Regions from separate parts of the Vibrio sp. Vf1514 genome, predicted to be linked through region 1. Evidence: predicted binding sites of a transcription regulator. Region 1 holds the regulator's gene; each other region holds the start of a gene.

Region 1 (5,459 bases):
CGCCAAGGCTGCGTGTCTTGCGCACTGAGTGGACGTTGATAATCCGCAATGATGGCTTGCGCTTTGGCATATTGGGCTTCATCCAGCAGCCAGATATATGGCTCGGTATCCTCACTCAGGGGCAATTCTCCCCGCAGACCAAATAATCCTTCACCCCGCACTTCACACTGAATGTGCGCCTGTTTGAGCAGTTCACACAACAGATGCGCGTCAGTGGGATTGTGAGCAATGTAAATCTTCATCTCAGGCAGCGTCATTTGTTGAGTAGCGCGTGATGCGGTTCATCACCCATTTCATGAGCAATGGAAACAACCCGAGCAACGCAAATGAGAGCAAAACGGCTGGTGAAATGATGCCAGAAAGTGAGTCGATCTGCGCTAGTTGTGTGCCAGCATTGATGTAGACCGCCGTGCCCGGCAACATGCCCAACTGACTGACCCAATAGTAGCGCGTTAGCGCAATCGGGCTTAATCCCATCAGCAGGTTGATCAGGAAAAATGGAAACACCGGGATAAGGCGCAGGGAGAGCAAATAAAAGGCGCCGTCTCGAGCCATGCCTTGATTGACGGCATGGAGTTTGTCGCCAAATCGAGTCTGTACCCACTCTTTTAACAGATAGCGGCTGCTCAGAAACGCCAGTGTGGCACCGATGGTGCTGGCAAATGAGACCAGTAACAGGCTGAGCCAGAAGCCGAATAATGCTGCGCCAAGCAAGGTCACAACGGCTGCACCGGGAATGGAGAACGCAGTGATGAAGACGTAACTGAGAAAGTAGATCAGCGCGGCAGTGACCACATGCTGATCAATATAGTCGGCCAGTAGTGCTTGCTGGGCTTTGGCATTGTCGAGTGTCAGGTATTGGCCAAACGTGGTCGCCAGCGCGACGATCACGGCGATTAAGATGAGGCCCAAAATCAGCTTTTTACTCATTGAAGATTCCCACGAGATGATGGTAATAGGTATACGTAACCAGACAGGGAAAAGCGATCTTTTCTTTCAAAGAAAAAGCACCCGCGAACGGATGCTTTTAGTGAAGTTGCTCTCAAAAAGGTTTACGACAAACGTTGTAACAACTCGTCGCGGCGAGTTTGAGGGATCACCGACCAGTGTTTCCCCTCAATTGCGCCTTCCAGTGCCCATAGCAGTTCTAAGCCGACATCTGAAGAATGTGATTGTCGAACGGCTTTGTATGCTTCTACGGCACCTTTCTCCTGCAGCGCTTCCACCGTTTCGATACCGGCTTTTTTCAGCATCCGTTCGGTCGCAAGGCGCAGGTTAGGGAGATCTTTCAAACGATCGGGTTTCGCCTGGGCTTGAGTCTCTCGCTCAGATTTTGCCACAGTGAGTGCCGATTTAGCGTCATCGAGAATACGGCCCGTGTCTGACCAGCAGTCTTCCGGCAAAGCGAAATACTTAGTCACTACGGGGAATCCGCGTTTTTTGTAAACATAAGGCTCGTAGCCTTGTTGCTTGAATTTTGCGGTTGAAGCGTCGTCGGCGCGAATGTGGAGTCTGTCATTGACCACCAATGCGAACATTGTGTCATCGACAAAAATCCCAAAGCCACCAAACATTGAACGAGATTTAACGCGTCCAAGTTGCTCAAAGAGCCGCATCGAATCTTTTAGTATTGGTTTATCCATGCTGTAAGTCTCGGTGTATTAATTAATACGCCACCAAAGTCAGGTCCGAGAAAGTAGCAAAAGAATGCAATGAGTGTGTCAGTTAGGAGTCAACTTCTTAATATATGCATTTTTGCCATCGGTAACCCCGCTACCTACCCAAAATTGGGTTTAGGCCGGAGGCTTTGCGTCCCACCTTTTCAGATGGTTTGCCCTGTGCGTGACATTTCCTTTAGAAAAGGATAATCAAAAGTTTGAATAAGCATCACATTTACTTGATGTAAATGTGATGTCATTCAAATATATGTCTCTAACTATTGCAACTGAATTCACACGTTTTTTGTATGAGTATGCAACATTAGATAGACAGATTTTCGGCAAAGTTATTGTTTTGTCAAGTCTTTTACGGTGTCGCGTTCAACAATCTCAGGGTGCATCTCGAATATACGGCGCTCGTGCTCTTTATCCTTGATGCGTTCCAGCAAAATTTCGAAGGCGTTTTTACCCACACGGCGTTTCGGTTGGTGGATGGTGGTCAGCGGTGGTGAGAAGTATTCGGCCAGTTCAATGTTGTCGTAACCAATCACCGACATGTCATCCGGAACGCGAATGCCACGTTGTTGTAAGCGGCTGATTAGGCCCAGTGCCATGGTGTCATTGAAACAGAATACTGCGGTCGGACGTTTGTCCATCGCGATGATTTTATCAGCTGCCAGGACAGCGGTATCACATTCAAAGTTGCCTTCCAAAATCCAGTCTTCACGCACGGGCAGATTTGCTTCTGCCATGGCACGGCGGAAACCAGCAATGCGTTCCTGACACGCAGCTTTCACGAAGTGGCCGCTTAGGCAGGCGATATCCGTATGACCTCGATCAGTCAGGTATTTCGTCGCCAGGTAACCCCCTTCTTCGGAGTTATCAATGATTTTGTCGGCTTGTGAGGTTTCTGGGCCCCAGTCCATGATCACTTTGGGAATGTCTGAGTGACTTTCCAGCATTTCCAACAGTTCTTCGGTCAGGTCAGAACACATCACTAGAATGCCGTCCACACGCTTTTCTGCCAGCATGCGGATATAGTCGCGTTGCTTTTCGTAAATGCCGCCGGTGTTACATAGAATCAAGGTGTAGCCCTGACGGTAGCAGTAGCTTTCCACTCCATCGATTACTTCAGAGAAGAAGAGGTTGGTCGATTGCGTCACGAGCATGCCGATGGTGCGAGTGGTGTTGCATTTTAAGCTGCGAGCGACCGCGCTTGGCGCGTAGTTCAGCTCTTTTACCGCTTCCATCACTTTTTCTTGTGTGGTTTCTGCAACAAAACGAGTCTTGTTGATTACGTGAGATACGGTTGTTGTTGATACGCCAGCAAGGCGTGCAACGTCTTTAATCGTAGCCATAGGTTAGTCCTGTCGATGACTGCTGAATGCGAAAAAACTTCGCGCGATCAAGTCCAGCAGCGATTAGGCGGTACACAAAGTGAAGCCTATAAGTAGTAAAAACACAAAAACCGCTTTTAAACAGCGGTTTGCATCTTCAATTCATATTTTTATCGTTTGCGGTCAAGATTCTAGACTGCTACGCGTGAACTCGCAATGAAATTCATCGGATGAGATCAAATGATCATCACAAAGTTCACGGTATATTCGTCAATTTGTGAGCACGATAGCGAACTATTCGTCGGCTAAATAAGCCAAGTCGAGTTCGAGGAATGCCACCAACAGTTCGGTCACCGCGGCATAGAAACCGAATTGATCCAGTGACTGGCAGCGCGTGGCAAATTGGGGCGCCCACCGCATTAAATGGGTTTGAATGAATGCAGCTTGTTCGGCGAATGCGCGCTCCATATGCGCCTCTTTTTCCAGCTCATTACTGCGAATGATGAGGTGGCCTAAAAAGTCGAGTTCAATCGCCAAATGGTCGGCAGGCTCATTCAATGTTTCATGCGTGGTGACGCCGTGTTTTTTCAGCAGTTCAGCCATTGCTTGCGCTGGCGTGTCGTTGAGTAATCCGGTTTGGCCGATGTACACCGAGGCGTAAGGCAGCGCGGAATCTTTATCTGATTTTAAAAACAGATCGCAAAAGTCAGCGGCAAGTTCGAGGCGTGCATCCTCACGGTCCATCAATCGGTTGAGGGCATCCACCAAATGTGTGACGGCAGCGTGCAGCCCGGCGTTTTCGCCCAGCCCGCCGAGGAAGGCGCGAATTTGAGGGGAATGATATTGTTCAATCTCTTTGTCACTGAGCTCTTTACTAAATAAGCTCGACAGCCACCAATAAATTTCGGCACGCTTTTCGTTAAAGACTTTGATTTCCTGCATGGGTTGACTCCGAATACTCTCTTCCTCTAAGTCTAAACAATAATTGTGAATAGCAATAACGCAATGCGTGAAAAAATATGAACAAATAAGTCGGTAAATTAACGGTTTGTCAGGAGATTGCTTTGAATCAATAAACTCTGATGTTTTTGGTTGAGATGCTAGAATTATGACTGTTTATGAATAGAATGACGGGTATTCATAGTGGACATAAAGTGGTGTCAATGAGCTATCACATTTTAGTTGTTGAAGACGACATCGTGACCCGCAGCAAACTGGCTGGATACTTTCAAAAAGAAGGGTATCAAGTGACAGAAGCTGAGAATGGGGTGGCGATGCGTCAGGCGCTCAGTGAGCATGACATCGACCTAGTGATGTTAGACATCAACTTACCGGGTGAAGATGGATTGCTGCTGACGCGAGAACTTCGCAGTCAATCAGATATAGGAATTATTCTGGTCACTGGACGCACGGATAGCATTGATCGAATCATTGGCCTCGAAATGGGCGCCGATGATTACGTCACCAAACCTCTTGAACTGCGTGAACTATTGGTTCGCGTAAAAAATTTGCTGTGGCGCATCGCCATCGCGGGTCGCACATTGCCAGAACCGGAACCGGACAACGATAAATTGGTGCGTTTCGGGGAGTGGACGTTTGATATTCAGCGCCGCTCATTAACGCGCAATGGCGAGCCGGTTCGACTCACCAAAGCCGAATATGAGCTATTGGTTGCGTTGTCGGCGTATCCCAATCAGGTGCTCAGTCGCGAGCGCATTTTGAATATGATCAGTCATCGAGTGGATGCGCCGAATGATCGCACTATTGATGTGTTGATCCGTCGCATGCGTGCGAAGATGGAATTTGATCCGAAGAACCCACAGATCTTTGTGACAGTTCACGGTGAAGGTTACATGTTCGCTGGTGATTAATACCAGCGAAAAGTCGCCACCGATGCGCGTAAAGATGTACATAAAAAAGACCAGCAATTGCTGGTGTTTTTTTTGTCGCTTGCGCAGCATGCCAAAGTTAGGGCAGTGTGGTTTCTGCGTTGTTGATTGGTGCGGTTTGTTCATGACCGGCAACCCAATCACGCAGCGATTGCCATAGCATGCCCATGCTTTCGTACCAGTAATGTTCCGTCTGTTCTAAGTACAGCGCTTTTGGCGTGTACTTATCCCACGGCTGGCTAATGCTGGCTTGCGCCAAGTAGTTGGTTGGCGCTGGGATCGGCTGTAAACCGGCGGAATGGAATTCATTCAGTGCGCGCTGCATGTGACTTGCTGACGTCACGAGCACCAAACGACGTTGTTGTACAAACGCTGCCGCTTGACGCGCTTCTTCCCACGTATCTTTGGCTGTTTCCAGCAAGATGATATCGGATTTGGCAACGCCCAGCGCCAATGCGACACGCGCTAACATGCGAGCATGACTGAACTCACTGCCACCGGCGTAGCCTGAGAGAATCAGTTTGGAACCTGGATACATGCGCATGACACGAATGCCTTCGGCAAGGCGCATTAAC
Region 2 (5,459 bases), 610 kb from region 1:
GGTCGCATCGCCGTGCAAGTGCTTTACTCCGGTGAGGGCGTTGGAACCAGCGGCATTCTGAGCGCGGTGAAATCGGGTTTGATCACCATGGGCGCACCCTTTCAACCGATGCATGCTGGGGAATTCCCGGCGGGCGTTGTGGAAGTGGGCTTGCCGGGTGGCACGTCGGATGTCGCGGCACTGACCACGCTGTTCCATGACAAAGGTTGGGGCAAAATTCTTAAACAAGCGTACGGTTCGCAAGGCCTAGAATGGCTCGATCCTTACATTCAACCACCGGTGTACATCATCACCAAGCAGCCCATCAATTCGATTGCCGATTTCAAAGGCTTGAAGATTCGTGCGCCAGGTGCATACGGCAAGTTCCTGCGTAATTTGGGCGCTTCGCCGGTTTCTCTGGCATGGAGCGAAATCTACACCTCGCTGGCAACGGGTGTGATCGACGGCTCGATCGGCTCAAACATGATTGATCACCGCGATGGCAACCACGTTGAAGTGGCGAAATACATGTACCCCGTGCCACTGGCGGGCGCGCAAGTGCTCCCCATCGTCGTCAATCAGAAAGCGTGGAACAAACTACCGGCCGATTTGCAGGCGATTGTGAAAGCGGCAACGGCAGCGCACGCGCAGGAACAGATGTCGAAATCCAAACTGTGGGAATCGCAAGCGGTGGCAGACATGGAGGCCAAAGGCCTGCAATGGAGCCCGCAGCCTTCAGAGGCGGATCTGAAAGCGTGGAAAGACGCGGGGATGTCGCTGGCAAAAGAGTATGCCGCGGAAGACAAGTACTCCAAGCAGCTGGTGGATATTCTTGAGCAACAATAATGGACGACGCAGGTGAACCCGTTTGGGTTCGCCTGTTTTTTATAGGGAGATTTCTATGCTTGAAGCCATTTTACTGAGGTATTGCCAGTTCACGAAATACGTCGTCAGTCTGATTGGACGCTCAGTGTCGTACTTGCTTCCCGTACTTGCCGTGATTGTGTTTTACGAGGTGTTTGCTCGTTACGTGTTGAACCGCCCAACCATTTGGGGTTACGACACGTCCTTATTTTTGTTTGGCTACATTGCGGCATTAGGCGGCGCGTATGCTCAGCAACGCGAAGCGCACATCAACGTCGATATCATTCACGCCAAAGTGTCGGAAAAAACCAGACGCCTGTTTGATGTGCTGACGGGGATTTTGGCGATGGGGTTTCTGGCGGTCATGGTCAAAACCTGCGGTGGTATGTTTATCGAAAGTCTCGAATTCAATTACAAAACTCAGAGTGAATGGGCACCCGCCATGCATCACTTTTGGTTGATGATGACGGTTTCGGCAGGCGTGTTCATCGCCGAATATTCGACGGAGTTGATTGCCAATCTGTTCTTTTTGATCAAAGGCCGCGAATTGAATGGTGAGGTTCATCAGCACGTCAATCTGGATGAGCAGCCATTTAAGGTCGATAACGACCAGTTGGATTCCGTTTTTGACAAGGAGAGCCCAAATGGGAATTGAGATGTTAACCCTGGTGTTGTTGGGTTGTATTCTGACCGCGTTCGTTCTTGGCGCGCAAGTGGGGCTGGCGCTCGGCGGGATCGCGATGGGCGTCGGGTATCTGGTGTGGGGCGAGTCGCTGTTTAACATCATTCCGACCACGGTCGAAAGCACCTTCTTCAACTTTATTCTGCTGGCGATCCCGCTGTACATCTACATGGGGCAGATCCTGACGCGGTCTGGGATCGGCGATGCGATGTTTAACGCCAGCCAACTGGCGATCGGCCGTGTGCGCGGATCGCTGGCGATCAGCGTGATCGGCGTCTGTTCAATGATCGGCGCGATGGTGGGGATCATCGGCGCTGGCATCATGACCTCCAGTTCGATTGCGCTCAAACCGATGCTTGAGCGCGGCTACGACAAGAAGCTGGCACTCGGGGTGATCATGGCAGGCGGTTCGCTGGGCATTTTGATTCCGCCGAGCATTCCGATGATCATGTTCGCATCCTCGACTCAGAACTCGGTCGGCAAGATGTTTCTTGGCGCGATGGTACCCGCGCTGATCACGATCGTGCTGCTCATCAGCTACGTGGTGATCAGCTGTAAAATGCGTCCGGAACGTGCGCCGATGGACATCGACAACGACATCGAAATCCCCAAAGGTTATGAGCTGTTTAAAACCATTCGTGACGGCGCCTCTTCGTTTGCGCTGATTGTGGTCGTCCTTGGTAGCATCATTGCCGGGATTGCGACGCCAACGGAATCGGGCGCGTTGGGCGTGATGGGCGCGATTCTGCTCTCGATTCTGTTCAAGCGGTTTAAACCGGAACTCTTGATGCGTTCGGGCATGCAAACCGCGATGCTGGTCAGTGTCGCGATGTGGATTATTCTCGGCGCGTCGGTGTTTAGTAACTTCCATCTGCTGATGGGCATTCAAGGCATGGTGGCGGGGTTTACTCAAAATCTCGACCTGCCGCCGATTGTCATCATCATGATGTTTCAAGTCATCATGTTGCTGCTCGGTTTCATCATCGATGAATTTATCATTGTGTTGATGTGCGCGCCGATATTTACTCCAGTTGCCGTGGCACTCGGGTATGACCCGATTTGGTTTGGCGTGCTGATGATTCTCAACATTGTGATTGCGGTGCAGACGCCGCCGTATGGATTTGCACTGTTCTACCTCAAAGGCATTGCGCCGAAAGGGGTGACCATGATGGATCTGTACAAATCGGTCACGCCATTCATTCTGGTGCAGTTTGTGGTGCTGGTGATCTGCATGCTGTTTCCAGACCTCGTTACTTGGTTACCGAACAAGGTGATGAATTCCTAGTCCCATCGGGTGGATGCTGCTGATATTCACAACCTCTCTCTGATGTGCAGCCAAGCAAAAGGGAGAGGTTGTTCTCATTTCTGAACTGCCATTCTGGTGATGATTTTTTGGCCGAAAAGCCTGCTGTTTATGTGTAGCTGTGCATAAATGTTTCTGAGTTTCTAAAAAATCGATGCAAATTCCGTCTGGAATTTGTGATTTGATAACTTTATAATCTGCGCCCAATCGATTACGCAACCGTTTACTTTTTACCTTTATTAGGACTCGAACATGCTGGAAAGGCTATTTAAACTCAGTGAACATGGCACAAACGTGCGCACTGAGATCATTGCAGGGGTCACCACCTTCCTGACCATGGCATACATTATCTTCGTGAACCCAGCGATTCTTTCAGATGCCGGAATGGATCGTGGTGCAGTTTTTGTTGCTACCTGTCTGGCGGCAGCGGTTGGCTGTTTCATCATGGGTCTCGTCGCGAACTATCCGATTGCACAAGCACCGGGCATGGGCCTGAACGCGTTCTTTACCTACGTGGTCGTGCTGGGTATGGGTTACTCTTGGCAGGTTGCGCTTGCAGCCGTGTTCTGTTCAGGCGTGCTGTTTATTCTGCTGAGCTTGTTTAAGATTCGAGAGTGGATCATCAACTCGATTCCGATGTCATTGCGAACCGGTATCTCGGCGGGTATTGGTCTGTTTTTGGCGTTCATTGCGCTGAAAAATGCTGGTATCGTGGTTGATAACCCAGCAACACTGGTTTCTATGGGGGCCATCACGTCGCTGCCTGCAGTGTTGGGCGCACTCGGTTTCTTCTTCACCATCGCACTGGTTCACCGTGGTGTGAAAGGTGCCGTGATGATTGCGATTTTATCCATCACCGTCTTGGGTCTGATCTTCGGTGATGTGCAGTGGGGCGGTGTGATGTCTGCGCCACCAAGCTTGGCACCAACCTTCATGCAACTCGACTTCTCACACGTTTTCGAAGTGGGCATGATCTCCGTTGTGTTTGCATTCCTGTTTGTCGACCTGTTTGACACTGCGGGCACATTGGTCGGCGTTGCGACTAAAGCGGGCCTGATTGGTGACGACGGCAAAATCCCTCGTCTGAACCGCGCGCTGCTGGCGGACTCAACGGCCACATCAGTGGGTGCACTGCTGGGGACGTCTAATACCACTTCTTTTGTCGAGAGTGTCTCGGGTGTTGCAGCAGGTGGCCGTACCGGTCTGACCGCAGTTGTCGTTGGTATTTTGTTCCTACTTGCATTATTCTTCTCGCCATTAGCGGGTATGATCCCAGCCTACGCGACGTCAGGTGCGCTGTTTTACGTTGCTATTCTGATGCTTTCAGGACTGGTAAGCATTGACTGGCGCGATCTGACCGAAGCGGCGCCAACCGTGGTGACCTGTCTTTTGATGCCACTGACTTTCTCAATTGCAGAAGGTATTTCAATGGGCTTTATCGCGTACGCGCTGATTAAGCTGTTGAGTGGGAAAGGCCGCAGCGTGTCACTCAGTGTCTGGGTGATGGCGATCATCTTTGCTGTCAAATACATTCTTGCTGCGTAAGCGCGGCAAAACATTTCCAAACTTTAGGTCAATAACAATGAGTAGAAAATTCGTTATCACTTGGGACAATATGCAGAAGTACTGCCGTGAACTGGCTGAACTTCAAATGCCTGCAGAACAATGGAAAGGTATCCTGGGTGTAAGCCGTGGTGGCTTGGTACCAGCAGCTATCCTGGCTCGCGAACTGGGTATTCGTTACGTCGATACCGTATGTATCTCGAGCTACGACCACGATCACCAACGTGACATGAGCGTGCTAAAAGCACCCGATCACGATGGCGAAGGTTTCCTGATTGTTGATGACCTAGTCGACAGTGGCGATACAGCGCGTAAGATCCGTGAAATGTATCCTAAAGCGAAATTTGTGACTGTATGCGCGAAGCCTGCAGGTCGTGAATTGGTGGATCAATACGTGGTGGACATTCCACAAGACACGTGGATTGAACAGCCTTGGGACATGGTTTTGTCGTTTGTTGAACCGGTAAACCGTAAACAAAAATAAACTGTGATTCTCAACTTTATTTGATAATGGCCCTGTTTAGGGCCATTTTTTTTATTACTATTAGGCCACTATTCTCAACAGAGACGCGTTATGTCCGAAGAAATCAGCAAAAACCTTTCTGAGACTTTGTTCCAAAAGCATAAACAAGCCAAAGAAACGTCCTCTCTTATTCAGTACATGCCAAGTAGCCAACAATTTCTTGAACAGAAAAAAGAGCAAGAGGACAACGCTTGGTACCGAAACCTGCGTCGTTTGCAATGGGCTTGGCAGGGCATCGATCCGGTTGAACAAGAAGAAGTACTAGCGCGTATCGCCTCATCCAAACATTCCCGTACCGAAGATCGCTGGCTGGATACGGTGATGGGGTATCGTGGTGGCAACTGGGCCTATGAATGGACCAAGCTGGGCATGCAGCATCAGGCGCGCGCCGGGTCAAAAGCCGGCGAAAAAGCCGCTGATGAAATGTTTGCCGCGTCGCTCTGCTTCAGCATTGCCGGTTACCCACATCTGAGAAACGATAACCTCGCGCTGCAAGCGCAAATTCTGGCCAACAACGCTTACATGGAAGCGGCCAACCTCACCAA
Region 3 (5,459 bases), on a different replicon from region 1:
GGTTCAGCGTTCGGCAAATCGACGCCCGCGTGCTTTTCAATCATGCTGTTGTAACGGCGCGCGACATCGATAAAGTGCGAAAAGTGCTCTTCAATACGTTCATGCATCACCGGCAACAACGGGTATAGATTCACAAACTCGGGCACCACAACATGAAAGTTGTGGAATACGTAACGCTTCATGAAGTTGAGATTTTTGACCGGATAAGTGAAAAACATGCTGTTGGGCAGCGTCGCCGTTTTGCCGGTGTAGTGGTATTGGCCGTGTTGCAGGTCAATCTCTTGAATCACCGTCGCCATCATATTGTGTTCAATCACTTCACCACTGAGTTTGCCCACTTCAATCCAATCGCCAATGCGAAATGAACGCGAACTGGCACGTTGAATCGAGCCGGTAAAACACAAAATGATCTCTTTTGATGCAACCACAATGGCAACCGCAATCGCCGTAACCGATAAGGCGAACTGGCTGATCTCTGGCTGCCACAGGACAAACATGACCAACAAGGTGGCCGCAAACGTGCCGTTTTTGGTGCTCGACATCCATTTACGCTGATGCTCGGTTAAAAACGCCGCGTCACCACGGATCTGAGACAGCACCATGCGACGCATCATCACCGCAAACAGCAATATCAATAAGGTAAAAATCAGTTTATGCGTTAGCAGATAATCGATGACCGCGTTGAGCTTCTCCATTACCCTCTCCTACTTCGTGATGTACAGCAACTTGCCTATTCATCTCTGCGGATGATGAAACGCTGTGATTCAGTCAAATGTGCGACATTGTAACCAAGCATCGCGGGAGTGTCGGTACAGGCTGCTCGTTCTATGCGCCCTGTCAAAAGTTTCTGCCTCTGCCGCCTAAGTTGTGTACACCCACGGGCGAGCCGCTTGCGCCAGAATGTCATTGGCACAAAAAAGCCGCCATGCGTGAGCACAGCGGCGTTGAATCAAACTCGAAGATGGCGGTGAATTAGGCGTTGTGATAATGGCGCGCAGTCTGCTCCGCCAATTTCACGATCACTTGTACGGCCTGTTCCATGCCTTCGATGGTGATGAACTCATGTATACCGTGGAAATTGTAGCCACCGGTAAAGAGGTTCGGACATGGCAAGCCCATGAACGAAAGACGCGCACCATCGGTGCCGCCACGAATCGGTTTGATCAGCGGTTGAACATCGCACGCTTCCATCGCAGATTTCGCCAGCTCGATGATGTGCGGATGCGGTTCAATCATCTCTTTCATGTTGGCGTAGTTGTCATTGATCACCAGCTCAACATGGCCTTTTTTCAGCTGACGATTCAACTCATCAACGGTTTTTTGCAGGAATGCTTTGCGCGCTTGCAAGCCGTCGCGCTCAAAATCGCGGATCAGGTAATCCAGTTGCGTCTTCGCCACACCCATTTTGGCCGATTTCAGATGGTAGAACCCTTCGTAGCCATCAGTGCATTCCGGTGTCTCTTCTTCCGGCATCATCAGGGCAAAACGCGCGGCGATGTGCATCGCATTGACCATCTTGCCTTTGGCCGTGCCCGGGTGAACGTTCACCCCATGGCAGATCACTTCTGCGCTGGCGGCGTGGAAGTTTTCGTATTCCAGCTCTCCCACAGGACCACCATCAACGGTGTAAGCCCACTGCGCGCCAAATTTTTTCACATCAAAATGATTCGCGCCGCGGCCAATCTCTTCATCCGGTGTAAAGGCAATACAGATGTCGCCATGCGGGATCGACGGATCCGCAATCAACATCTCAACAGCAGTCATGATTTCCGCAATGCCGGCTTTGTCATCTGCGCCCAGTAAGGTGTTGCCATCGGTGGTGATAAGGTTGTGGCCGTGCAGTTGGTGCAGATCCGGGTATTGAATCGGAGACAGTACTTCATCGCCTTTGCCCAGCGCAATGTCGCCGCCCTGATAATCTTCAACGATCTGAGGCTTTACATTCTTGCCTGAGGCATCGGGTGCGGTGTCCATGTGTGAAATAAAGCCGATCGGCGGCACCGCGTAATTCACATTGGACGGCAGTTTCGCCATGACATAACCATGTTCGTCCACACTGACGTCGCTCAAGCCGAGTTCCAGCAGCTCATCATGCAGTGCTTGAGCAAAGACCTTCTGCCCCGTCGAACTTGGGCAGTGGTGGTTTTTCGGCTTCGATTGAGTGTCGTAGGTTACGTAGCGCAAAAAGCGCCCAACAAGATTATCCATAGCAAGTCTCACTGTCTGTCAAAACGCAGTTGAGCTTCTCCTCAACTGAAAGAAAACGCGGTCTATCCCTGTTGGCAAGACGCCGAAACAGAGATACGCAGTCAATTGCAATCCATAGTACGGATTCTTCAGAGTGATGATTTGCTATAAATCAGTTTTTGGTGGATTAAAAAGAGAAACGCCCTACTCACAAATGAGCAGGGCGTGTCAGCATTACAGCGAGATAAAGATGCCTGCCAAGCAAGCGCTCATCAGGTTGGCAAGGGTGCCTGCCAGCACCGCTTTGATGCCCAGATTCGCCACTTCCGAGCGGCGCTCCGGTGCAATCACCCCAATGGAACCCAACTGAATTGCGATCGAACCGATGTTGGCGAACCCGCACAGCGCAAAGGTCACAATCACTTGCGAGTGCTCGGTCAACAGTGCGCGGTGGTCGACAAAGTCAATGAAGGCCACGAACTCGTTCATGACAATTTTCTGGCCAATGTAAGACCCCGCCAGCAACACATCACTGCTTGGCACACCAATCACCCACGCCAGTGGTGAGAACAGGTAACCAAACAGCGCTTGCAGCGTGATACCGCTAAAGCCCAGCACTTCGCCCAAACTTTCTAAGCCTGTGTTCACCATGGCAATCACGCTGACAAACGCGATCAGCATCGTGCCCACAGCCACCGCCACTTTCATCCCGTTCATGGCACCGCTCGCCAACGCGTCAATCACGTTGCTGTCGTTCGCGCTGTCCATTTCGATGTCGCTTTGATCGACGGGTGTATCGCGCTCCGGCACGATGATTTTTGCCATCATCAAACTACCCGGCGCCGCCATAAAGCTCGCCGCAATCAGGTATTTCAAATCAACCCCTAAACCGGCGTAGCCACCCAGCACACTGCCAGCGACTGATGCCATCCCGCCAGCCATCACCGCAAACAGTTCAGAGCGCGTCATACGTGACAAGAATGGACGCACCAACAAAGGCGATTCGCCCTGCGACAGGAAAATATTCCCGGTGGCCACCAGCGATTCCGCTTTACTGGTGCCAAGGAACTTTTGAATGCCGCCACCGATGAACTCAATCACCTTTTGCATGATGCCCAGATAGTACAGGGCTGAAATCAGCGCGCTGAAGAAAATGATGATTGGCAACACGCGAATGGCGAAGATAAAGCCTGAATTGGCAAGGTCACCGAACAGGAAGCTAATGCCCGCATCAGCAAAGCCCAGCAGGCTTGATACGCCGCTACTTAGCGATGCCAGCGCGCTCTGCCCCCAAGGGAAATAGAGCACCAGCGCGGCAAAACCCACTTGCAGCAACAGCGCGCGCGAGACGGTTTTCCAATTGATTGATTGACGGCTTTCAGACAGCGCGAAAGCGCACAGCACCAGCACCAGGACACCGATGAATCCAAATAAAATTGTCATTGTTTTACCCAGTTAAAAGTTTGTAATAAAAGGAAAAACCAAAAACTTGGTAAAGGAGGAAACATGCACGTCATCGGCACGGTCAGCAGACAGCGCACCGTGAAGTGTGAACAGTGTGTTCATAGAGAGATCACCTTATACAAGCGTTGGATGGATCGTAGCTGGTCCCAGTGGGGTCATTCACAGTTCCATGTGACGGCTTGTATTGGCTGAGCACCGGCTCATAGCCGGGCGGAAAGTATAGCGATCGAAAATAGAACTTCATCACATTTTTTGACGCAAACGTTCAAGCGTTCAATGTATGAACAATCGATCAACAAATTAAGTAATGGGAGAACCCATCACGCAGCGTGATACCACCGAAGTGCCACCTTGCTTCCAGAAGTGAACAAAAAAGACGCGATCGCCACACGGACATTTGCAGTCTGGCTGATCGCGTCTACGCTTATCGGAGTCTCTCTAAATCCCTTAGATACTAAAACGCTAACAACGTCATTGCCTCTTGTGATCTGGCTTCAGGTCCTTGAGGCGTTTTTATATGTCGGCATCACGCCTGCACTCTAATTTAAGTGCCCCACTTTTAGCGATTCAACTTTAGCGCCTCAATGTAAGCACTTCAGTCTCAGCGCTTAGATCACCGGGGAGAAATCCACGGTTTCCGCACCGCTCGACAACGTCACTTCCGCAACTTGGTCTGCTGGTAGTGGCAGCGTTAACCCATCGTACTGCACCGGATCATCGTCATCCCCGTTGCACGTAAAAGCCACGGTGTAATCGCCCAGTGGCAGGTAACCAAACGCATAACTGCCATCATCCCCCACCGCAGTGGAGGCATACGGCGTCACCACGCCATCGGGCACCGGAACATCCGTGTCAAAACTCGCATCGCTTTCATCCACCAAGTCGCCCAGCGTTGACGCCGCGACGCTGCCTTCATACAAATACACGTAATTGCCAGTATCCACGGTGCAGCCCGTACCTTCGGTAAACAGGGTTTGGTCCACCGTACCAGACAAGCTGGCGACATCGCTGTTGTTCAGAATCGATACGCCATGAGGTTTGAGAATGTAGCCATTGCTCGACCCGCTGTTCCCGCGCATCACCAGCGCATAGCGGAGGTCAAACTCGATGGTAAATGCCTGCGTCGATTCGTTGCTGACGGTAAAGCTACCCAAACGCAGCTTGTTGCTCGGCTGTTTGAGCGCCTGCGTGCCATCACCATCCACCACAAAATTGACGTTCGATTCGGTACTGACATGCAAAATCAGGTTCTGATACGTCCCGACCGGAATCGACTGGTTGCTGATAATCAGCGCAGCATCGCTTCCCTGATACGCCATCAAGTCAATCTGCTCATAATCCATGCTCGGATCCGACGGATTCACATCGAGGAAAATCGACGAACCGTCAGACTGCACCAACTCGACCTGTGTAAAGCCGACCGTGACAGAACTCGCGCTGTCAACCGGCGCATCCGACACCGAAAAAGAGACTTTAGACGTTTGTGTGGACGTGTCGCCATCACCGCCACCACAACCGACCAAGAGAAGTGCGGCACTGCTGAGTGCCATCCAAGGTAAAGTTTTCATGTTCGCACCACTTATTGACATACAGCTCAATTATAGAACAGTAATTTTGTGATTCATGAAAACAATAAATAAACTGGCAGGAGCCTGACAAATTGACGCTTTTTAACAGAACGCTGTCACTAATAAAGCACAAACCATTTTTCAGACGAATAAAATCAATCACCTATCCTCGCTGATAAGGATATGACCTCCCTGTCTTTTCGATCGTTGTCGAAATTTAAGCCGCAGCCACCGCCGCGG

What was found. Region 1 encodes PurR, which represses purine synthesis genes. Its sites were predicted from a motif close to TNANGNAAACGTTTNCNTNA; they were not measured.
Region 2: the regulator PurR is predicted to act here: its motif matches at 3,040-3,059, upstream of ACS18Q_RS11480 (NCS2 family permease).
Region 3: the regulator PurR is predicted to act here: its motif matches at 3,905-3,924, upstream of ACS18Q_RS20800 (NupC/NupG family nucleoside CNT transporter).

Annotation. Positions count from the first base shown of each region.
Region 1 covers NZ_CP197267.1:1,853,737-1,859,195, reverse strand. The annotation lists gene ACS18Q_RS08570 (putative signal transducing protein) at 1-242, opposite strand, end outside; gene ACS18Q_RS08565 (TVP38/TMEM64 family protein) at 244-930, opposite strand; gene ACS18Q_RS08560 (TfoX/Sxy family DNA transformation protein) at 1,053-1,643, opposite strand; cyclic di-GMP riboswitch class I at 1,761-1,846, opposite strand; gene purR (HTH-type transcriptional repressor PurR) at 2,006-3,016, opposite strand; gene torD (molecular chaperone TorD) at 3,290-3,937, opposite strand; gene torR (two-component system response regulator TorR) at 4,159-4,866, shown strand; gene elyC (envelope biogenesis factor ElyC) at 4,964-5,459, opposite strand, start outside.
Region 2 covers NZ_CP197267.1:2,466,282-2,471,740, reverse strand. The annotation lists gene ACS18Q_RS11495 (TRAP transporter substrate-binding protein) at 1-825, shown strand, start outside; gene ACS18Q_RS11490 (TRAP transporter small permease subunit) at 881-1,498, shown strand; gene ACS18Q_RS11485 (TRAP transporter large permease) at 1,488-2,810, shown strand; gene ACS18Q_RS11480 (NCS2 family permease) at 3,081-4,373, shown strand; gene gpt (xanthine phosphoribosyltransferase) at 4,411-4,875, shown strand; gene frsA (esterase FrsA) at 4,966-5,459, shown strand, end outside.
Region 3 covers NZ_CP197268.1:1,310,213-1,315,671, forward strand. The annotation lists gene ACS18Q_RS20790 (mechanosensitive ion channel family protein) at 1-695, opposite strand, end outside; gene pepT (peptidase T) at 973-2,208, opposite strand; gene ACS18Q_RS20800 (NupC/NupG family nucleoside CNT transporter) at 2,422-3,630, opposite strand; gene ACS18Q_RS20805 (DUF4382 domain-containing protein) at 4,260-5,219, opposite strand.